Regions from separate parts of the Thermoanaerobacterium thermosaccharolyticum DSM 571 genome, predicted to be linked through region 2. Evidence: riboswitches for the same ligand, from Rfam matches in the RefSeq annotation. Region 2 holds a riboswitch; each other region holds the start of a gene.
The links. Region 2 has a riboswitch for cyclic di-AMP ahead of TTHE_RS05490 (C40 family peptidase). Riboswitches for the same ligand answer to the same signal wherever they lie in the genome.
Positions count from the first base shown of each region.

Region 1 (5,576 bases), 810 kb from region 2:
ATTTGACGAGAAAGAAGAAAATCCCGAGTACTATTCAGTCATTAGACTGTGGAAGATAACAGAAGAGCAGTTTTATGAAATCCAAAGACAAGAAGGCGGTTGGTATAACCTTATTTTAGAACTTGTTGAAAAAGATGGAATTGAAATTAAAACGATAACTGGACGCTGGAGAGATAAAAAACAAGCTCCATCAGAAGAATATTTAGAAGTCATTAAGAAAGGATTAAAAGAAACGACCAATTGGGATGATGAAAGAATAGAGGCATATGTGAAAAAGTTCATGTAAAAATAAAAAATGAAAATCATTATTAAATTAATTAAAATCATGACCACCTGTAAAACAGATGGTCATGATTAATATACTTTCATTATATTTTTTAATACAAATGAGTTGAAGCGCTAAAATTTTATATCTAAGTTGGCCAGAATATCACTGCTTATTTTACTCATCGTATTTTTTAAATCACCGTAAATTTTTTTAAATAGATCCACTATTTGTTCTAAACCATTTTTCTTTAAGTAAACTATGTATTCATCTAAGATTTCATCCGAAATTAAGTCTTGTAATTTTACTTCTTTGTCTATGCCCTCTACTTTTGCAGGCAAATTATTCAAAGTTCTTAAAATATTTACTTTCATTATTTGTTCAAATATTTCCATATTCCAATGATTAATAGGCAGACTTAAAAGTGACAGAACATTTTCAAAAGACATTTTTACCTTCTCGTCATTTATACTTTCAGATTTTAATTCTAAGCTCGTGAGGATAGTCTTTAAAGCTTTTTCATAAATAATTAGCTCTTTATAAAGTAAGTTTTGTAATACCTCATCAAATAATGAATCGTAAAATTCAGTGGGTGTCTTAAAGTCAAATAAAAATGATGATAAAATTCTATGATAGAATTTAAGCAAAAACAGATATACTATGAAAAAAGGAATATCTATGCGCTCATCTAAAACATAAGCCAAATCATTTGTAATAGTATCAAACATTTTACTGCTTAGATATTCATTGAATGATGGATACTTCGAAGCTATGTCATAGATTTTATCCATAGTCTTAGTACCATTTATAGCGTGTATTTCTTCCAGAGCCTTAGCTATCTCAATCATAGTAGCTCCTATTGCCACTTTTACTAATGTATTATATTCATCTAATATAGATATCCGTATTAAAAGAAAAAGATCCTTTATTTCTTTTTCATTAAAATTAAAATTTTGCAACTCAAAAGCAATACTTAAAAGAATTTCTTCAACTAAATTTTCTTCTACAATCTCTTTTAAGAGATTATCTACATCTAATTCATTTCCTATTTCAATATCCTTTAAAAGGTCGCCAGGTACTCTTACTTTTTTTAATCTTTTATCTTCAGCTATATTTCTGGTCATTTTTCTAAGAAATTGTATGTAATCATCATTTGTATAATTGTCTTCTGTTTCGAATGTCTCTAAAATCAATTTGACAATTTTATCAGCTTTAAAAGATTTATTCTTTTCAGATAGATTTGCTCCATAAAGTATACTTACGATTTTAATAAACTCAACATCATCTGAAAAAAGATTAACCTCATTAGACAAGGAATTTGTCAAAGTTTTTTTTATTTCTTCGATGTTATTCATACAACACTTTTTATATTTTTTCCCGCTACCACAGATACAATCATCATTTCTGCTAATGTCAAATATTTTCATGTTTAATATCCTCCCATTTTTTAGACTAGTTTAATTTTAAACAAATATCTTATAAATTTCAATTCCTCTTTTTAAAGAGTTGCATATTTTATAGACACAGTTTTGTTACAAAATTTACATTTTTTTAATATATTTGCAAATGAGATTTTGATATGGTATAATGTAATTAGTTTAATAATATGCTATAACGCTGAATTCGTAAGAAGCGGGAAAACCAATTTCAGGGGTGAATCCATTTAATATGGAAGGGTTATCTTTCAACCCTAACCCGTCAGCTAACCTCGTAAGCGTTGAAAGAGGAGGAAATAGCATGGATAGATTCGGTTTTGTTGTTGCCTTCTATTAGAACCGGGTTCAAGCTGTAGATTTTCTCTATGGCTTTTTTAATACCCAAAAATAGAAGGAGGCTTTATGGATGAACTTACCATCATTTTCTGTCATTGGAGCTGGTAACGGCGGTCAGGCAATGGCAGCACACCTTTCACTAATGGGATTTACGGTTAATCTTTACAACAGAACTCGCGAAAAATTGATTCCTATCTTAAATAATGGGGGCATATATCTTGAAGGGGCAGTCAGCGGATTTGCTAAACTAAATATGATTACTGATAGCATAGAAGATGCAATAAGAGATACAGATATAATCATGGTAACTATTCCAGCATCGGGTCATAGTGATGTTGCATATGAAATGCTTCCATATCTAAAAAGTGGGCAAATAATTGTTTTAAATCCTGGAAGAACTTTTGGAGCAATTGAGTTTTACAATATTATAAGGGCCAGAAGTGATTTAAATGTAGTCATAAGCGAGACAGATACATTTATATATGCTTGTAGATCGAATGATGGCAGAGGGAAAATTTTTAGAATAAAAGATGTCGTATCATTAGCATCTATACCATCATGGAAGACAAATTACGTCGTTGATTTGCTGAAATTGGCTTATACACAGATAGTTCCAGCTGAAAATGTTTTAGAGACAAGTTTAAATAATATAGGTTCTATTTTTCATCCGGCACCTATACTATTAAATTCTGCACGAATAGAGACTACAGAGGGAAGCTTTCAATATTATTTGGAAGGTATATCTCCATCAGTTGCAAAGATATTGGAAAGAATGGATAGAGAAAGGGTTGCAGTAGCACATGCATTGGGCGTAAATGCAATTACAGCGTTAGATTGGTTAAAAGATACGTATGGTGTTGTTTCAGATAATTTATATGAGGCAATCCAAAATACAGATGCATACAAAGGATTACTAGCACCAAGGACACTAGACTGCAGGTACATTTTTGAAGATGTTCCCATGAGCTTAGTCCCAATTTCTTCAATTGGAAGGCAGTTAGGGGTTTCGACACATACTATTGATTCTATAATTCATTTGGCATCATGTATGCATGAAAAAAATTACTGGAAGATAGGGCGGACGGTAGTAAAGCTAGGATTGGATGGCAAAAGTGCAGCAGAAATAAAAGAAATAGTAGAAGGTGTAAAGGAGGAGAGCACTGTCGCATGAAAAGATTAATTATAGCTGCTTCGATTGAGAATGACGTTCACGTTGCTGGCGTTTATAAATTTTTACGGCTTGCAGAGAGCGAAGGATTTGATATTCAGTTTTTAGGCCCTGCAACGCCAATTGATAAACTTGTAGAAATTATACGGTTAAGAAAACCTGACATAGTTGGAATAAGTTATAGATTGACTCCTGATTCACTTAAATCCATATTAGATGTTCTTAAAAGCAGGATAAAAGAATACAATCTTAATGGCATTAGATGGATATTTGGCGGTACGGAACCAAATTGCATAGTTGCCAAAGAATCAGGTATTTTTGAGGAAGTTTTTGACGGAACTTCAGGTGATGAATTTACAATTTCGTATTTGAAAGGACAAAAAGTCTTAGCCGATGAAGTGGAGTATGGGCAGGATATAGTTGATAGAATTGAAAGAAATTATCCTTATCCTGTAATAAGACATCACTTTGGCCTGCCGTCGTACAAGGATACACTTGCCGGCATAAAAAAGATTGCGTCAGAAAAAGTTCTCGATGTGATATCAATAGCACCTGATCAAAATACACAGGAGCACTTTTTTGATAAAAAGTATAATACTGCACTTGATGGTGCAGGAGGTGTGCCAATAAGGTCAGAAGAAGAATTTAAAAAACTTTACGATGAATCAAGGCGTGGAAATTATCCATTGCTTAGATGCTACAGTGGGACAAATGACGTTTTTAAAATGGCTAAAATGCTAAAGGATACGATAAACAATGCATGGGCTGCTATACCCCTTTGCTGGTACAATGTATTAGATAGCAGGGGACCTAGACAGGTTGAAGAATCTATAAGAGAGAACCAAAAGCTGATGAAGTGGCATGCCGACAGAAATATACCTGTAGAAGTCAATGAAGCACATCACTGGGGACTTAGGGATGCACATGATGCCATTTATGTGGCGGCAAGCTATCTTGCAGCATATAATGCTAAAAAAATGGGTGTTAAAAACTATATAGCACAGTTTATGTTTAATGTTCCACCAGCTACATCGCCTAAAATGGATCTTGCTAAGATGTTGGCATCTATAGAGCTTGTTGAAAGCCTTCAGGACGATAACTTTAGAGTGTTTAGACAGGCTAGGGCAGGGCTTGCAAGCATGCCGCAGGATCTTTTTGAGGCGAAAGGGCAACTTGCTTCAAGTGCATATCTCTCCATGGCTATAAAACCTCATATATATCATGTTGTAGGTTTTTGTGAAGCCCATCATGCTGCAACGCCAGATGATATAATAGAAAGTGTAAAGATTGTAAAAGCTGTAATAAAAAATACCTTATCTGGCATGTTCGATTTTACTCAAGATTTAGATGTTTTAAAGAGGAAAGAGGAACTTATAAACGATGCAAAAGTGATACTTAATGGTATAAGAGAGCTTAATACATTGTGCAGCGATCCGCTGTCAGATCCTCATACCTTATCGTTAGCGATAAAATTAGGCATATTGGACGCGCCGCATCTTAAAGGGAATAAAAGTGCAAGTGGTGCACTGCAGACGAAAGTTATAAATGGAGCATGCTACGCATTTGACTACGAAAATAATAGAGTGATAGAGGAAGAAGAGAGAGTCTTTAATATAATTCAAAACTATCAAAAGATGATAATTGTGGCGTAAAACTAAAATTTATAAAACATATAGATCGGAATATACCAAAAGTGTATATCCGATTTTTTTATGCAATCAATATATAAATTTTTTTATCCAAAAACATATTATAGAAGAAGTAAATATTTAAAGTGAAAGGAGGGTTTTAATTGCTGATTGTTGTAGATCCCGGACACGGAGGGCTTGATAGCGGTGCTGTTGGAAATGGATTTTTTGAAAAGGATATAAACTTAAGTGTATCTCTTAAATTGAGAGACATCTTAGAGGCAAATAATGTAGATATAATCTTGACAAGAGATAAAGATATTACATTGGGACTTAGCGAGAGGTGTGACATTGCCAATAAAAACAAAGCAGATTATTTTATATCAATCCATTGTAACAGTTTTAAAGATTCTACTGCAAAAGGAACAGAAACTTATTCATATCCTGGAAGTATTTCTGGAGGAAAATTAGCTAAAAGTATACAGCAAGCTATAGTGACAAATTTAAATACAGTAGACAGAGGTGTAAAGACCGCTAACTTTTACGTTTTGCATCATACAAACATGACGGCAGTATTGGTTGAATTAGGATTTATAACCAACAAGGAAGATTTAGACCTGATTTTAAACAAACGAAATCTATTTGCGATATCAATATCAAATGGGATATTAAATAACATAGGACTTAAGCAAATAAGCAAATCGGATTCAATTGAAAAATTACACCAGATGGGCTTTATTTCT
Region 1 covers NC_014410.1:319,317-324,892, forward strand. The annotation lists gene TTHE_RS01620 (hypothetical protein) at 1-286, shown strand, start outside; gene TTHE_RS01625 (SEC-C domain-containing protein) at 400-1,692, opposite strand; cyclic di-AMP (ydaO/yuaA leader) riboswitch at 1,871-1,996, shown strand; gene TTHE_RS01630 (NAD/NADP octopine/nopaline dehydrogenase family protein) at 2,108-3,208, shown strand; gene TTHE_RS01635 (cobalamin B12-binding domain-containing protein) at 3,205-4,857, shown strand; gene TTHE_RS01640 (N-acetylmuramoyl-L-alanine amidase family protein) at 4,998-5,576, shown strand, end outside.
Region 1: it holds a riboswitch for cyclic di-AMP, as region 2 does, so the genes downstream of both, TTHE_RS01630 (NAD/NADP octopine/nopaline dehydrogenase family protein) here and TTHE_RS05490 (C40 family peptidase) in region 2, are expected to answer to the same signal.

Region 2 (9,405 bases):
AGATACAGTCGTACTCACTAGCATAACCTTTAACTATGTCTTCCGCAAGGGCTCTGCAACCTGGTGATCCACATGAACCACAGTCAAGACCAGGAAGATTTTTGTATATTTCATCAATTGATTTCATCTTATCTATAGCTTTGTCTATATCATCGTCAAGATTTAAAACATCGCTTTTTTTAAGTTCTACATTTAGCATAAACTCCCTATAATCTGCTACTAAATGCTTTTTTATATTAGCTTCTTTATTAAGTTTTTCTTTTATCTTCATTATTCTATTTCTCGCTACGAAGTTATTTTCAACAGTTAATGGACCTCCAACGCATCCTCCAATACACGCCAGTCCTTCAAAAAAATCTATATCATTTAACTTTCCTAATTCTATCTCTTCAAGCACATTTATCACATTTTGGATTCCATCCACAAAAAGGCAGTTTTCCAGTGATGTGCCATAGGACTCACCACCTGCATTTGCCCAGCCAACACCAATCATTGATGAAGCATGCTCTACACTTTTATCCCGAGATCTTCTATTGTCCAAAATCATGCTGTATATATCATGCATTGAAAAAACACCGTCTATATATGATTTTTTAATGCCTATGGGGTTCTTTACGCTAGTCACTTTTGCAGCACATGGTGATATGAAAAATACTCCTATTTCCTCATCATTAAGACCTGTTTTCTTTTTTGCCTCATCTTTAGCAATTTTCCCAGCAACTTCTACAGGTGGCATAATATCTAAAATATTGTCAATCAATGATGGAAATCTCTGTTGTATAAGACGTACAATTGCAGGACATGCAGATGATATAATAGGCCTTTTAAAGTTTTTTATCTTTACTATAGTTCTGGTTATATATGAAACAATATCAGCCGCGTATGCGACTTCAAAAACTTCGTCAAATCCACATGATTTTAAAGATGCAAGTATATCTCCAATTGTCATGTCTTTAAATTGGCCGTACAGTGATGGTGCAGGAAGTGCTATCTTATATTTGTAATTTTTCATCATCTCAGTATCATCAGTCACAACGATTTTAGCATGATATGGACAAACTCTAACACATTCACCGCAGTCAATACACTTTTCCTTAATTATTTTCGCTTTACCATCTCTTACACGTATTGCCTCTGTTGGGCATCTTTTTATACAGTTTGTACATCCTTTACATCTATCTTTATCAAGAGTTACGGAATGAAAATACATTACAAACAACCACCTTAAATATTAATTGTCATGACGATTTTGGTACCATTCTCATCATGATTGACAATATCCATTACATCAGCATTTCTTTTCATATTAGGTAAACCCATTCCTGCTCCAAATCCCATCTCTATTACCTCCTTTGGAGCCGTAGAATATCCTTCTGTCATCGCAAGTTCTAAATCTTTTATGCCTGGCCCAGTATCTTCCGCTATAATAACTATTTTATCTGAATATATTTCAAAATGCATTTTACCACCATATGAATGAATAACGATATTCATCTCCGCTTCATAAGCTGCTATCGAAGCCCTTCTTACAATATCTGATGGTACAGAAAGCATCAGTAAAGTCTTTCTAAATGTACTTGACGATTCCCCTGCAGATGAAAAATCTCTTGCTTTAACATCAAAATCCATTATATATGGCTTCACGATTAAGAATCACTCCCACAATTAAGTCCATTTTTGTATAAAAGGCCACATGCAATAAAAAGAGGATAATCAGTTTTCATAATGACAATTGAAGCAGAATCAGCCATTTCCAAAATCTCACGTCCAGGTTCTTTGCCCCTTACAAACACAATACATATGATATCACCTAATACTTCTGCTGTCCTTACAACTTGTACATTTGTAAGTCCCGTTAGCAGCAATGATTTCTCATCTTTAGAAGCTAAGACATCACTCATAAGGTCTGCACCGCAAGCAGTATTAACTTCTTCTGACAATCTCTCATGTCCGCAAAGAACTTCTGCTTTTAATATTTCTCTTACTTCCGCAAGCTTCATGCTACACTCCCCTATTTCAAAGAACTCATCTTACTATAATATTCCATTATAGAATCAATAAACAGCTTCTGTGTTAAGCCATAAGCATTTCCATCATTAAGCTCAAATGAAGTTTTAATATCTTTAAAATTGTTTAAAATATGACCATTAATAGCCATTGTACTCTCTACAATTTTTTTTAAATTATTATCACTTCTTATATTATAAGGCACTTCACTGTATTTTTTAAAGTACAACTCTGTCTCATCTATATCTTTTTCACTGGCAATTCCAAAAGCTATTTTATATGACAGCTCGGATAAATGCGATAGATTATTATAAAAGCTGTTTATATTATCTAATGCAGTCTTTACATCATCTTTTGAATTTTCCTCGTAAGATATTTCATAAATAGGACCATTGTTTATAACAACAGACGATATGATACCACTTTTATTAAGTTTTAAACTTAAATTATTGGCTTCATCTTTATCAATAAAATATCCTACGCTTAAAATATATTTATCATTGCTTTTTATTGATTCCCCATAAATTCCTTTCATGATAAGCAAATTTAAATTGTAGTCTGCATCCCTTTCATTGTCGTATTCTCCTATTTTAACAAGATAATAATTTAATTGAGGCATTTTTAGAGAATAACTGTACTTAGTGCTGCTGCTTATTTTAGATAAGTAAGGTCTTATCAAAAACTGTGTTATTAAAAAACCTATTAACACAGAAACAAATATTGATAAAAATAATAAAAGAACAGCTTTTTTTAAGCTAATTTTAACATTTTTCTTGTTTTCTTCTTTTGCATACACCATAATCACCTATAAAATATATTCTACATAAATGCATAAATTCCTTTTTAAACTACTTTAAAATATTTCTTAGGACTATTTTCTCATTTTTTAATAGTTAAAGGATTTTTTTAATTCATGTCGAAATATATATAAAAAAGGAGGTTTTTGAATTGGATTATATTAATTCATTGATTGAAAGTAAATTTAATGAAATCCAATCACGGTTACCTGTAAATATAAACCTCACAAACCAGAATAATTCATTTCAGGATATTTTAAACGACTTAATAAGTGAAGGCTCTGTAAATACAAATAATTATATAACTGAAGCAAATAAGTCAGCAGATGTAAAACCAGTTAATGTAAACAAAACATCAATTGCTAATATAGCTGATTACATTAATGAAGCTTCAAAGAAATATGGAGTTAGTCCAGAATTGATAAATGCTGTCATAAAAACCGAATCAAATTACAATCCGTATGCTGTATCAAATGCTGGTGCAATGGGTCTTATGCAGTTAATGCCATCGACTGCTCAATATTTAGGAATAGACAATCCCTTTGATCCTGGAGAAAATATTGATGGAGGAACAAAGTTGTTAAGTCAACTTCTTAATAAATACAACAATACAACTCTGGCTTTGGCAGCTTACAATGCTGGGGAAGCAGCAGTAGAAAAATACAGTGGCGTACCACCATATGATGAAACAGTAAACTATATAAATAAAATCATAGATGATTTATCAAAATAAAAAAGGGTCATGCACGTTATGTGACAACCCTTTTATTATTTACTGCTTATATTTGGCATTTTTATACCTTTGTTGTGCGCTCAATATTTTCTTTCTAAGCCTTATGCTTTTAGGCGTAACCTCTACAAGTTCATCGTTGGCGATAAACTCCAAAGCCTCTTCAAGAGACATTTCTCTAATCGGTGAAAGTCTTAATGCCTCATCTGCAGTTGCGGAACGTAAATTAGTAACATGCTTTTTCTTGCATACATTGACATCTATATCCTCACTTCTAGAATTTTCACCAACTATCATACCTTCATACACTTCAACACCAGGTCCTACAAAAAGAGTTCCTCTTTCCTGCGCATTGTAAAGTCCATACGTCGTTGTTGTACCAGCTTCAAAAGCCACTAGAGAACCTCTAGACCTTGTGGGTATATCACCTTTATATGGTTCATAATCATATATGACAGACGTCATTATCCCATTTCCTTTTGTATCTGTAAGAAATTCAGAGCGATACCCTATGAGGCCTCTTGTTGGTATTTTAAATTTAAGCCTTAATGTGCCTGGTTTTAATGTATGCATGTCCATAAGCTCCCCTTTTCTAGAGCCCATCTTCTCCATAACTACTCCCATAAAGTCCTCAGGTATATCAATCGTCACAAGCTCTATAGGCTCATGCTTGACGCCATTTATCTCTTTTATAATAACAGTAGGTTTAGATACTTGCAGCTCATAACCTTCTCTTCTCATGGTTTCTATCAAAATGGATAGATGTAGCTCACCACGTCCAGATACCTTAAATGCTTCTGTCGTTTCAGTTTCTTCAACCCTTAATGCAACATTTGTTTCAAGCTCTCTAAATAGCCTTTCTCTAAGGTGTCTAGATGTAACATACTTGCCTTCTCTTCCTGCAAAGGGACTAGTATTTACTCCAAAAGTCATTGAAATTGTAGGTTCTTCTATTTCGACAAAATCAACCGGCTCAGGTTTTTCAGGATCCGCTATAGTTTCACCTATTTCTATATCGCTTATACCTGATACAGCCACTATATCACCCAGCAAGGCATCCTCAACTTGAACCCTTTTTAAGCCTTCATATTGGTATAAATTACTCAGTTTTACATTTTGTACAGATCCATCTCTTTTACATATGGCGACATTTTCACCTGATACGATTTTGCCTCTTACAACTTTTCCAATAGCGATTCTTCCAATATAATCGTCATAATCAAGTGTCGTAACAATAAGTTGCAGTGGGTCATCTATATTGCCTTCTGGTGCCGGAATTTCCTTTAAAATTGTATCAAAAAGTGGGCGCAAATCCACTGACTCATCTTTCAAATTTAACTTAGCAACCCCTTCCCTAGCAGATGCGTATACAACAGGAAAATCAATTTGATCATCATCGGCACCAAGCTCTATAAATAAATCAAGCACTTCGTCAATTACCTCTTCAGGTCTAGCATCTGGCCTATCGATTTTATTTACAACTACAATAGGCTTTAAATTAAGCTCTAAAGCTTTGCTCAATACAAATCTGGTCTGAGGCATTGGTCCTTCAAAAGCATCTACAAGTAATAATACACCGTCAACCATTTTTAGTACCCGTTCTACCTCACCGCCAAAATCTGCATGCCCAGGCGTATCAACTATATTTATCTTTACACCATTGTACCTAATGGCAGTATTTTTTGAAAGAATAGTAATTCCTCTTTCTCTTTCAAGCTCATTTGAGTCCATTACTCTCTCTTCAACTTTTTCATTTTGCCTAAAGATGCCGCTCTGCTTTAGCATGCCGTCTACTAATGTAGTTTTGCCATGATCTACATGTGCTATTATAGCTACGTTCCTTATATCATCTCTTACAAACCCCATTTAGGTTATCTCCTTCCACATAAATGCAAATTTTATACAATATATAATAATATATTAATAAACTTCAATAGTCAATAAAATGATTGCGTAGAAATTCGCAAATATTCCACTAAAAAAAGACACATCAACGTGTCTTTTCTCAATCTTTAAACAAAACTTTAGTTTATTGTATGACTCTTCTGGCTGTCGCATAGTGAGTGCTGTAATAGTCATCTTTAAGTGAACTGATCATGACCTTTCCTGCACCTGATGAGGCATGCATAAATTCTCCATTTCCTATGTATATCCCAGCATGATTTATTATGCTGCTACCTAATGTCTTAAAAAACACCAAATCACCAGGCTGTAAATTTCCTCTGTCTACATATGTGCCAACCGTCGCTTGATCATCGGCCATTCTTGGCAAATTTACGCCAACACTTTTAAAAACATATTGCGTAAATCCAGAACAATCGAATCCAGAAGGTGATTCACCACCATAGACATATTTAGTCCCTAAAAACTTCTTACCAAAGTCTATCAGCCTTAAAACAACGCTTCTATCAACATCCCCTCTAGACACTGTGCTAGATGATGATCTTAAAGAAAGGTATTGCCCATATATCCATCCAACAGTTCCATTAGATAATTTTATATTGTACCAGCCATTTTCCTGTCCAAGTACAGTGACAACGTCATTCCAATTTAATTGAGTTATTACTTTTGATGATAAACTGCCACCACTTCTGATATTTACACTATTTCCAATCACAATGCCAGTTCCAAGATTGTCTGCGTAAACATGCGTCAACATTGAAGAACCTACAAGTGTCATTCCGAAAACGGATACACCAAAAACTAATTTACTTAATCGACTATTCATAGCTAATCTCCTTCCTTTTTGCCTCCGGAGTTAGTTGACGGGTGCGGAATAAGAAGGTATCCCTACTGCTTATAGCAGATTAACCCCAAAACATGAAAAATCCTCCGTACCTAAATAGGATTCGGCAAGATTGCTAATATGTACAAGTTTCTTTTATTTTATCAAACATTATTACTAAAGTCAATGTTTTCATAATAATTTTTTAAGATTTTTTTAATATTTCCTTAATATATTTTATAATAATTTAATAAATTTGTTACAATCTATGTAAATAATCGTTATAATATAGTATAATTTTATTTAACAACACAGAAAGGGGATCCAGATGAGTCAGATAATCATACTTCAAAAAATATCAATAAGCATTATAGTAATTTTTTTAGGCTATGCAGTAAAGAAGATGAAATTTTTACCGAGTGAGACTGGAAAGGTATTAAATAACTTTATCATATATATAACTCTACCTGCCAGCATTGCAAAAGTCTTTTTTACTACAAAAGTAAACACCAATTTATTTGTTTTAACATTTTTTGGATTTATCCTAGGCATTATTACTTTTCTAATGGGATTTTTAATTTTTAAAAAAAACAAACTTAAAAAGAGAAACTAAAGGCACGCTTATGATTTCACTATGTGGGTATAACATCGGCCTTTTTGCATTTCCTTTTATTCAACAGATATATGGAAATAATGGACTTTTACACATTGCTATGTTTGACATGGGTAACTCATTTAACGTCTTTGGGATTGCTTATATTATAGCATATGCATTTTCAGAAAATGATAAATTGGATATAAAAAAAGTTTTCAAAAAAATCTTGTACTTCATTCCATTTGATACATACATTATTTCGTTTATTTTGAATATAGCTGGATTCAAATTTCCCGGCTTGATCGTTAATCTTGTAGAACAAATTTCACTGCCAAATACTACCTTAGCCCTTTTCGTAATCGGATACTTCCTTGATTTTAATCTAGATAAAGACGAAATAGTATCACTTGTAAAAGGCCTTATTATAAAGTACATACCTGGTATAATATTGTTTATTACACTGCCACTTTTCTTCAGCACAACTTCAATGACAATTAAAGCCATAATGCTAGGCTCAATAATGCCAACAGCACTAGTAGCAGTAATATATTCAGATGAGAGAAATTTAAACGTAAAACTTGCGTCCATATTTATAACATCTACAACTATTATAACTATTATATTTATGTCACTTATAATGCTAAAGTGGTAATAAACATAAAAAAAAAGCCTTAATGGCTTATTTTTTATGTAAAATATTTCTTTTTCATATTTTGGTGCGGAGGGCGGGACTTGAACCCGCACGGATAACTCCATACGCCCCTCAAACGTACGCGTCTGCCTATTCCGCCACCCCCGCGCGTCTTCATCGCTAACACAATAGTCATTATATAATGTTTTTTAATTTGTGTCAATACTTTTTTATACGACTACATAAACTTATATTACGGCAAAAAATAAATTATATTAAATCAAGCAAGAAGAAGTTTCTTGCTTGATTATATTATTCTCTTTAATTTTTTATTTTCTATTCTTCCAGGAATTCTGCCTCTTTTAGCAATAGGTTCTCCTTCTACCTCTTTAATATCCATAGTCATATCTATTGGTGAAGCGTCTGATATATAGCTTCCAACGCCAAATGCATCTGCACCACTTAATGCAAGTTCTTTTATTCTTTCAGGTGTAAGCCCGCCAGACACAATAATTTTGACGTTATTGTATCCTTTTTGATTAAGCCTCTGTCTTAGTTCATAAACGAGGCTGGCTGTAACGCCTCCCCTTTCTGACGGTGTGTCTAACCTTATTCCGTATAACCTATCACCAAGATATTCAGCAACTCTTAATGATTCCTCTATCTCATCCTTAAATGTATCAACTAAGATAGTTATTTTCTCATCATCAGGCGTTATTTCACTGTATGCTTTTGCTATAGGCAGTGTATCACCGGCAATCAGAAATGCTGCATGTGGGACGGTCCCTTTCGGTTCTTTTCCAGCAAGTTTTGCTCCTAGTATGCAGCTTGCATCATCTGCCCCACCTATAAGTGCAGCTCTTTCCATAACAGGTGCTACCGCTGGATGTACGTGTCTTGCGCCAAAGCAAAGGAGCGGTTTATCTGGAATAGCTTCTTTTAACTCTCTTGCTGCAGTTGCCCACCCACAAGAGCTTGCAAGTATCCCTAATATGACGGTCTCATATGTCCCAAATTCATTGTAAGGTCCAATGATTCTCATGATTGTTTCCTTAGGTTCAAATGTTTCTCCTTCATCTATAGACCATACTTCAATATTTTTATCTTTCAAAACACTTTTTACTTCTGGCAAGCCTGCAAAAATTCCATTTTTTCGTGCAAATATCTCTGCTGTAACGACTTTCCCATCGATTCCTAAGTGTTTTAAAATATCCTGAGTTCTTAAAAAATATACATCTGTCGTGGCGCCATTCTTTATTTCTTCATGTGTTGCAGAAAAAAATTCCCTATTTTCACTCACCTTAACTTCCCTAAGATCTTCAAGATACTTTATCATTTTCATATGTATTCTCCCTCTCTATAATCGAAATATCTTAAGTATTATAGTTGTTATGCCGAGAGCTATCATTGGACCTATCGGTGCACCTTTAAAAAAGCTTACTCCAATTACTGTGCCTAGCAAAACACCAACGACACCATTTGTGTCTACCTTCATCGTATCAAGACCTATAGATGCCAATACAGCTACAATTATTCCAGCGATAATTGTAATAAGGCCTTCAATGCTTTTCGAGGCATTTATAAAATCGCTTAATGATACCTTATTCAACGCAAGCGGAGATAGAGCTCCCATTGTCAATATTATTATACCAAGATTTATCCCATTTTTCGATATATATTGATTAATTATTTCTAGATTCATAAGCTTAATAAGCAAAAGCATTGAAATAGCAGCTGCAACATTGTTATTTTTCCCTACAATGCTGAAAAATAACATGATAGAAAGAAGCGCAACACCAAAATCCATATAACCCCCCTCACAATTCCATTTCAAATTATTTATACAAGCTCTTGTAAATCTTGTAGTATTTAGTCACCTTTTTGATGTATTTATCCGTCTCTGTAAAAGGTACCTTTTTT
Region 2 covers NC_014410.1:1,132,190-1,141,594, reverse strand. The annotation lists gene TTHE_RS05520 ([Fe-Fe] hydrogenase large subunit C-terminal domain-containing protein) at 1-1,210, opposite strand, end outside; gene TTHE_RS05515 (ATP-binding protein) at 1,225-1,629, opposite strand; gene TTHE_RS05510 (DRTGG domain-containing protein) at 1,647-2,000, opposite strand; gene TTHE_RS05505 (SPOR domain-containing protein) at 2,012-2,806, opposite strand; gene TTHE_RS05500 (lytic transglycosylase domain-containing protein) at 2,956-3,537, shown strand; gene typA (translational GTPase TypA) at 3,577-5,400, opposite strand; gene TTHE_RS05490 (C40 family peptidase) at 5,564-6,262, opposite strand; cyclic di-AMP (ydaO/yuaA leader) riboswitch at 6,268-6,399, opposite strand; gene TTHE_RS14570 (AEC family transporter) at 6,588-6,872, shown strand; gene TTHE_RS05485 (AEC family transporter) at 6,883-7,506, shown strand; tRNA gene TTHE_RS05480 (tRNA-Leu) at 7,569-7,653, opposite strand; gene TTHE_RS05475 (nicotinate phosphoribosyltransferase) at 7,793-8,827, opposite strand; gene TTHE_RS05470 (DUF441 domain-containing protein) at 8,843-9,292, opposite strand; gene TTHE_RS05465 (lytic transglycosylase domain-containing protein) at 9,321-9,405, opposite strand, start outside.

Region 3 (9,405 bases), 480 kb from region 2:
AAAATAATTTTACGAGATTTATCGTGCTTGCTCATGAAGATTCTCAATATACTGGCTGTGATAAGACAACTTTAGTATTTTCTGTTCCCAATGAGCCAGGCAGTCTTTATAATATACTTGGAGTTTTTGCCGATGAAAATATAAACATGACTAAAATCGAGTCAAGACCTTCAAGAAAAAAAATAGGTGAATATGTGTTTTGGGTTGACATTGAAGGTCATAGATGCGATAATCGTATTATTAAAGCATTAGAAGTTTTGAAAGGTAAAACGGAATTTTTAAAGGTTTTAGGGTCATATCCTAAATACAAGTAAAACGGTAGAACGGAGGATTATTGTATGGTAATTGTAATGAAGCCAAATGCTACACAAAAACAAATTTCTGATGTATCAAATCTTTTATTGTCCCTCGATTTAAAACCACATATATCAAGAGGAGAAGAGCGGGTTGTAATAGGTGTAATTGGAGACAAGAAAAAGCTTAAAGAAAAAAATGTTGAGCTAATGGAAGGCGTAGAAAAAGTTATACCTATAGTAGAATCATATAAACTTGCAAGTCGGACATTTAATCCTGTGTCAACAATTGTGGATGTCAATGGTGTATCAATAGGTGGTAAAAATATAGTTATTATGGCTGGTCCATGTGCTGTAGAGAGCAAAGAACAGCTTTTTGAAAGCGCTGAAGCAGTTAAGAAATTCGGTGCTAAATTTTTACGCGGTGGTGCATATAAACCTCGCACGTCTCCATATTCCTTTCAAGGTCTTGAAAAAGAAGGACTAGAAATGCTTTATGAAGCAAAAAAATACACTGGACTTAAAATTGTGACAGAGGTAATGGATATCCATTCGATAGAAATTGTTTCTAAATATGCAGATGTATTGCAGATTGGAGCAAGGAACATGCAAAATTTTTCACTGCTTAAAGAAATTGGAAGGTCCAACATGCCTGTTCTTTTAAAAAGAGGCATTGCCGCAACAATAGAAGAGTGGCTTAACGCGGCTGAATACATTTTAAGTGAAGGCAACAAAAATGTGATACTTTGTGAAAGAGGCATAAGGACTTTTGAGCAATATACGAGAAATACTTTAGATTTAAGCGCAGTGCCTGTCATTAAAAAATTAAGTCATCTACCCATAATAGTAGATCCAAGTCATGGAACTGGCAAATCATTTTTAGTCAGCCCAATGGCAAAAGCTGCAATAGCTGCTGGTGCTGACGGCCTTATCATTGAAGTTCATCCAGATCCTAAAAATGCATTGTCTGATGGTGCTCAGTCTTTGACTCCAAAGGAATTTGAGGCCTTAACGAAAGAAATATCAAAAGTAGCAAATGCTGTAGGGCGTGATTTTATATGATTGAAAAGGTAGCAGTTGTAGGTCTGGGACTTATTGGCGGTTCTTTGGCAAAAGCTATAAAAAAATACACAGACTTAAGAATAATAGGTGTCGATGTAAGAGATGATTATATAAACGAAGCACAAGGCAGAGGCATAATTGATGAAAGCTTTAAAAAGATCGAGGCACCATTAGATGCTGATGTTGTATTTATATGTACACCTGTCGGAGCGGTTATAAGTTGCATTGAAGAAATACTGCCGTATTTAAAAGATGGCTGCATAATAACTGATGTTGGAAGTACAAAAAGAACAATAATGAATGCCATAAATGAGATAATACCTGAAAACATGTTTTTTATCGGCGGACATCCAATGACAGGTTCTGAAAAGTTCGGCTTTTTTGCAAGCAATTCTGAACTTTTTAATGGAAATAATTATTTTATCGTTCCAGGTGAAAATACACCGGTAGAAATTGTCGATGTATTTATAAAAGAGATCGTCAAAAAATTAGGAGCTAAACCCATATTAATAGACAGCGATTCCCATGATAAGATAGTTGGCATTGTGAGCCATGTTCCACACATACTGTCGGCTACCTTGACTAATTTTGTCTACAAGGAAGATGCTGATTCTATAAAGTTTGCTGCTGGTGGCTTTAAAGATACCACAAGGATATCCATGTCTCAAACAGAAATGTGGAAAGATATAATTTTAAATAACAAAGAAGTGATAAAAAATTTGCTTTTAGACTATGAGAATCTATTAAATGAATTTTTGTTTTACTTAGAACACGATGATATACAATCGTTGTGCAAATTTTTAGATTCAGCTAGAGAAATTCGAAAAAGCATTGCTTTTTGATTTCTGTGAAAGGAATGAATATTTTTCTATGGATATAGAAATTACTAAAAAGAGGAATGTAAAAGGGGTTGTAAATGTTCCTGGCGATAAGTCCATATCTCATAGGGCTATAATGTTCGGTTCTATTGCTGAAGGAGAAACCATTGTAAAGGGCTTTTTAAGGAGCGATGATTGTTTTTCAACAATAAACTGTATGAGAAAACTTGGTGTAAATATTAATATAGTAAAAGATGAAGTCTATGTTAAAGGTAATGGTATGTACCTCCATGATAGCCATGATATTTTAGATGCTGGCAATTCCGGTACAACGATGCGACTTTTATCAGGTATTTTAGCTGGTCAGAAATTTACAACCGTTTTAACAGGTGATGAGTCTTTAAGAAAGAGGCCTATGGCTCGAATAATAAAACCATTGAATATGATGGGGGCAGAGATATCTGCGATTGACGACAATTATGCGCCGTTAACTATAAAAGGTAATGTCCTTAAGGGAATCTGTTATAAGACAGAAGTGGCAAGTGCACAAGTAAAATCGTGTATAATGCTTGCCAGCTTATATGCTGATGATGAGACAATAATAGAAGAGCCTCTTTTATCTCGGAATCACAGTGAGCTTATGCTTAATTATTTTGGCGGCAATTTTGAATCTTATGAAAACAAGATTGTGTGCCATCCTGTTGAAAGATTGCATGGCTGTAAAATTTGTGTTCCCGGCGACATATCCTCTGCTGCTTATTTTATAGTAGCTGCAAGTATTTTGCCTCAGTCAGAGATTTTGATAAAGAATGTCAATGTAAATCATACGAGAACAGGAATAATAGATGTTATAAAGAAAATGGGTGGAAATATTGAGATAAAAGATGAAAGGGTTTTAAATAATGAACCTGTTGCAGAAATAATAGTAAAGTCTTCTTGCCTTAAAGGGATTGAGATTGGCGGTGAAATTATACCAAGGCTAATTGATGAGATACCTATTATAGCGGTAGCAGCGTCTTACGCTGAAGGAGAAACAGTTATTAAAGATGCTGAAGAACTTAAAGTGAAAGAAAGCAATCGAATAGATACGATGGTAAGCGAATTAAAAAAGATGGGTGCTGATATCGAAGCTACGAATGACGGCATGATAATTCACGGGAAAGAAACTTTAAATGGCGCACTAGTTGATAGCTACAATGATCATAGGGTTGCTATGTCATTAAGCATTGCTGCGCTAAAAGCTGAAGGCATTACAAAAATAAGAAATGCAGAATGTGTGAATATTTCATTTCCTGATTTTTATAGTGTGCTTAATGTGTTATAATAACAATTGGTGATTTTAATGGGAGAAAACATACTTATAATTGAAGATGAGAAAAAAATTGCGAGATTTTTGCAAATAGAGCTTGAACATGAAGGTTATAATGTTGCAATAGAATACAGCGGCAATGAGGGCTTAAGAAGAGCTTTAGATGAGAATTACGATTTGATTATTTTAGATTTGATGCTCCCTGGTATGGACGGCTTCTCAGTTTTAAAGGAAATACGAAAGAAATCATCGATTCCTGTCATAATTTTAAGCGCTAAAGATGAAATAAAAGACAAGGTAATGGGGCTTGACATAGGTGCGGATGACTATCTGACGAAGCCGTTCTCGATTGAAGAGCTGATGGCAAGGATCAGAAATGCTCTTAGAAAAAATATCAAAGCAAATACTAAAAAAATAAGCTATGATGGAATAACGATGGATTTGTCTACATATGAAGTTTTAAGAGATGGACAAAAAATAGAACTTACCAAAAAAGAGTTTGATCTTCTTAAATATCTTATTATAAATGCTGAAATAGTATTAACGCGTGAAAATATATTAGAAAATGTATGGGGATACAATTATATTGGTGAGACAAACATCGTAGATGTATACATAAGATATTTGCGAAGTAAAATAGACGAGCCGTTTAGCAATAAGTTAATACAAACAATCAGAGGTGTGGGATACTCTCTAAGGAAAGAAAAAAATGAGAATTAGAAATTTTAGATTATCGATAAAATTGAGAATCGCATTGCTTTATGCGATTATATTTTCTTTTATATTGATAGTGTTAAATGCGTCTGTTTTATACGGTCTTAAATACTACCTTATATATCAGGCATTTAGCGATATACAGAATCAATCGGATGTGATAATGGAAAAATTAAAAGAGATTGATGGGGTTGTAGGAAATATTGATAAAGATTTGTTATTTGCATCATCGACTGGTGAAAACATGTATTTTAAAATTACGGATATGCATGGGAATATTGTGTACAGATCGTCATCACATATGATTGATATTCCATATGATAAAAATTTAAATAGCCTTACGAAAATAGAAAGAGATGAAACGCACATTGTATATCTTAATAGAAAATACGTTGAAGGTGGCAGTGTGCTATATGTTCAAGTGGCTGAAAATTTAAAGAGCCAGTACTTTTTTTTGAAACTGTTATTTTTGCTGATGGCTATATCAGATGCCATCGGAGTTTTGGTGTCTTTTTTTGCCGGGTATTTTATAACGGGTAGGGCACTAAAACCTGTAGATTACATGGTCAGGGAAGTTCACACTATCGATGAAAAGAAGCTTAACAAGAGATTGAATGTTAATGGAAACAACGACGAGCTATCAAAGCTTGCTATGACATTTAATAATATGCTAGACAGATTGGAAGACTATTTTAAAAGACAAAATGCATTTATATCTAATGTATCCCATGAACTTAGAACGCCATTGTCTGTTTTAAAAGGCTATATAGAGCTTATAGATAGATGGGGAAAGGACAATAAAGATGTTTTAGAAGAATCTATAAGCGCTCTAAAAAAAGAAGAGCAGGATATGGAAATATTGATCGAAAGGCTTTTAATGTTGGCAAGAGGGGATAATAAAGCGCTGGAGGTTAACAAAAAAAAAATCAATATATATGAATTAATAGAAGAATTGGTTAAAGATGCAAGAATAGTGTACGGTGAGAAAAACATAGAAGTATTTTGCAAAAGAAATTTAGAAGTAAATGCAGACAGGAACCTTATAAAAGAGCTTGTAAGAATAATTCTTGACAATGCATTAAAATATACAGATTTTGATGGCAATATAAAAATTTTTGTGGAAGAAGTAGATAAAAATGTAGCCATAATGATAAAAGATGATGGTATTGGTATACCTCAAGAGGATATTCCTTATATATTCGACAGGTTTTACAGGGTTGACAAGGCTAGAAGCAAAGAAACTGGCGGAATGGGACTTGGGCTATCTATTGCGAAACTTATTGTTGAGTTGCATGGTGGAAAGATAGATGTGAATAGCCAGTTAAATAAAGGATCAGAATTTAAAATTACAATCCCTAATTATCAATGATTGGGGATTGTTTTTTGTCTTAATATTTAATAGTGACATATACCACAATATATGGTATAATAAATGTACATAATAAACTATATATTGGAGGGTATAAAATGTTGAAAAAAGAAACAATGCCAGATAAAGAGATCGATGTAAAAAGCTCATCAAAAAAATACACATGTCCTGACTGTGGAGCACAGCTAGTTCCTGAGAGTGGATGTATTTACTGCCCTTTTTGCGGTTACAGTGAATGCCACTAATTGCCTATATTCCCATCAGTTTAATATGGACACATGGAAGTATTCCCCTTATAATTAAAGTAAAATATGCCGAATCCCCGAAAAGGGGTACGGGGGATCTTTTTTTGGGGTGAATCCATTTTGTGGTAGGGCAGCCCTTTGCCCGAACCCGTCAACTAACCTCGGAGGCAAAAGGGGGATATTTATGTTTAAAAAATGTATTAAGGTAAAGCCTCTCATTGCATCGTTAGCAGCGGCTCTTTTATTTTCTCAGACTGCATTTGCGGCAACATATACTGTCAAGCCTGGTGATAGCCTATATAAAATAGGCTTAAATTATGGGACAACATACAATCAAATAATGAAGCTGAACAATTTATATGATACAGTCATCTATCCGGGACAAGTATTAGTTGTACCTGGCAGTGACAACACATATACGGTTCAAAAAGGCGACAGCTTATACTTAATTGCCATGAAGTATGGTACTACTGTCGATGCTTTAAAATCCGTAAATGGTTTAGCAGGAGATATGATATATCCAGGGCAAGTTTTTGTGATTCCATCATCTGGTACACCATCAACTTCTTCAAGTATAAGAAGTGATGTAAGTGTAAACAGAGGTTCTGTACAAAGAGGTGTGATTTCATACACAAATGATGATTTGGACCTTCTGGCAAGGCTTATAAATGCGGAAGCTGGTGGTGAACCATATCAGGCTAAAGTTGCTGTCGGTGCCGTGATAGTAAATAGGGTAAAAAGCGGTATATTTCCTAACTCCATAAAAGGTGTAATATACCAAGTCGATAGCAATGGCTATTATCAATTTACGCCTGTTGAAAATGGCTTGATAAATGTACCTGCTACACCAGACTCAATAAGTGCTGCAAGGGATGCCTTAAACGGTGTAGAACCTACAAATGGTGCACTTTATTACTTTGACAACAGTAATACTAATCAGTGGCTTTGGTCATTGCCAGTCGCATTAAGAGTAGGCAATATGGTATTTTCTTATGCAAGATAAAAATGATTGCTAATGAGAGGCTAAGAGGAGTAAAATGGATACCGAAAGGTATCCATTTTACTTGCTATAGAGTTTTTGCTTCGTACAAAGTGATAAAACCAAATATTATAAAAATGAACGCTGATATGTAATGCAAAATCTTTGTTGGTAATTTCTTGCCTAAATAAACTCCCAATACGATTCCAATGACATCAGCTATGAAAATTCCTGCAGTAGCACCTAATAAAACAAATATGGGACTTTTGTATGTGGCAGTAAGCGCCAGTGTCGAAAGCTGCGTTTTATCTCCAAATTCCGAAATAAAATATGTACTTATAATCGTGAAAACTGGGCCGTATTTGGATTTTCTGATTTTTTCATGTCCTTCATGGCCATTTTTTAATGTGATTAAGCCAAAAATTAAAAATGATATGGCAGCCAACAGCTTGACGTATTTTATCGGTATGTACTCTGTAATAAATGAGCCAAACAAAACTGCAATACCCATATTTAAAAGGGCAGCGATCAATATGCTTATTAAAACAGTTCTGGCTTTTATAAATGTGGCAAATGCCATAGCCATAAACTGTGACTTGTCGCCCATTTCAGATGCAAAAACAAGAATAAAAGACGATATTAAAGCATTCATCAAATCTGCCTCCTTGTAATTAGTATGCCAAAAAAATAAAACCTATTACATAATATGTGCACCATATTACGTAAAGGTCTCATTCTTTAAGGCAAAGCCAGGTTAGAACCAGCATGTTGACTTTGCCACATATTTATATATGTGAACTACTCCCCTTTACATAGATAGATTATATAATATTTTTAGAAGACATCTACTCCATTATATAATAAGTCAAAAAATTATGTCAATGCATTTTGTTTCCTTTTCTAAATTTTTTCATATTTATTAATTTTATTATGCCTCCGTAAATGAGGGAAAGACCAATTATAGCTGGTATTATAAATGATATTATATTTAGCACATCTGTCTCATCGATTACGGCAATTATCATGGGAATCAGTATTATCAAGCCAATAATTATTTGTATAAAAGGATATTTGCCAACTCCTTTTATGGGTTCAGGAATCCGTCCTGTTCCAATATAATAGCCAGGGTTGTACTGGTTTTCTTCCCACTCTTTTAGGTTATCTAATTCCTTCTCAAATTCATTTTTTTTATTCGACTTATTGTCTTTCATAAATAACACCTCTTAATGGAATGTATTGAAATATTCTAACTTTAGAATTATTATACAACTTTAAATTATGAATTCAATATGAAGCCGGGGGACCAATGAATCATTTAATATTTGATCAGTTTTTAAGACTGATGATGCAAAATCAGAGGTATCTTCAAAAACTTTCCTTGAAAGGTAATTGTTTATATTTACCAATTTCAGATATAATAAAAGATTAGAAACGGACGAAACCAGTAATAATGCATTTAAGCCAATGAATATCAAATTCCATAAATTTTTATGTTTGATTGTCATAAATACTCCTTTCCAGACCATTTAGTCAAAAATTTATTTTAATATTTATCCATACCAGTTATATGCTTAAAATGAGGTAGAGGTCTGATTTCTTGGTGAACATAAATAGTTTTAGAAAATCCCAATAGAATTTGAAAATTAACAGTTGCTGTAGCATCTAAAACAGTATCTAAATCTGAATCTAAAACTACACTGGTAACCTTGCATAAAGGAAAACTTTCATCTTGATTTAAGTTTATCAAAAGATCTTTATATACTATTATCCATAGTGATTGGTTATTTCCATTTGGCACATAATAAAACGATTGGCTATTTTCATTTTGTATATCATTATTACCATAACTTCCATTAGCATTTACCTTGGTACGAGGTGCATTAAGCAAAAAGTCATTCAATCCAGCATTAAGTCCAGATTTTACTTTTGATATAACCATATTTGTTTCAGAAGTCACGTCAGATATCACTAAAAAAATTAAAATACATAACATTATAAATGCACTAATAACGATATATAGCTTACGAACATGCAATTTTTTTTAATCTCCTTTCAAAAAAATTTTTTATTTCAATTGCTATAAACAAATGTAAAATTCGTGGCAAGTAAATACTTTAAAAACATATGATATAAGAATTTGTTAAAATATCTAAGGCACATTAAATCTTAATAAACCGCTGTATGCCGAATGACACGTACAGCGGTTTAAGAGGATGCTTATCTTTTTTAATGGATTAAACGCTTGTTAATTGCTTTAATATATTGATTTTTGGATATTTCTACTGCAATTGCATCTTTTGTACTAACATTTGGAATAGAGTATAAATTAGTGCCAACTTCATAATAATTGGAGAAAATTGTATTATTTATATTTGTTTCGCGAGTTGAAAAGTATTTAATAGTACCAATTTTTTTGTCAATAGAAGTAACATCATCAGATGTGCCAACATAAGTCTCACCATTTAAAATGATAATTTTAGAAAATGCCCAGCTTTTTTCTTCATGATAATTTGAGTTATTTTTTGAGCAACCTGCTGTAAAAGTCAAAGTAAATATTAATATTGCCATTAATACAATTTTTGCTATAAACTTTCTTCTCTTATTCATAATTATATT
Region 3 covers NC_014410.1:1,616,364-1,625,768, reverse strand. The annotation lists gene pheA (prephenate dehydratase) at 1-314, shown strand, start outside; gene aroF (3-deoxy-7-phosphoheptulonate synthase) at 339-1,355, shown strand; gene TTHE_RS08100 (prephenate dehydrogenase) at 1,352-2,197, shown strand; gene aroA (3-phosphoshikimate 1-carboxyvinyltransferase) at 2,226-3,497, shown strand; gene TTHE_RS08090 (response regulator transcription factor) at 3,516-4,202, shown strand; gene TTHE_RS08085 (sensor histidine kinase) at 4,192-5,565, shown strand; gene TTHE_RS14390 (hypothetical protein) at 5,664-5,810, shown strand; cyclic di-AMP (ydaO/yuaA leader) riboswitch at 5,868-5,995, shown strand; gene TTHE_RS08080 (cell wall hydrolase) at 5,995-6,813, shown strand; gene TTHE_RS08075 (TMEM165/GDT1 family protein) at 6,878-7,441, opposite strand; gene TTHE_RS08070 (hypothetical protein) at 7,668-8,000, opposite strand; gene TTHE_RS08060 (hypothetical protein) at 8,333-8,758, opposite strand; gene TTHE_RS08055 (hypothetical protein) at 9,016-9,396, opposite strand.
Region 3: it holds a riboswitch for cyclic di-AMP, as region 2 does, so the genes downstream of both, TTHE_RS08080 (cell wall hydrolase) here and TTHE_RS05490 (C40 family peptidase) in region 2, are expected to answer to the same signal.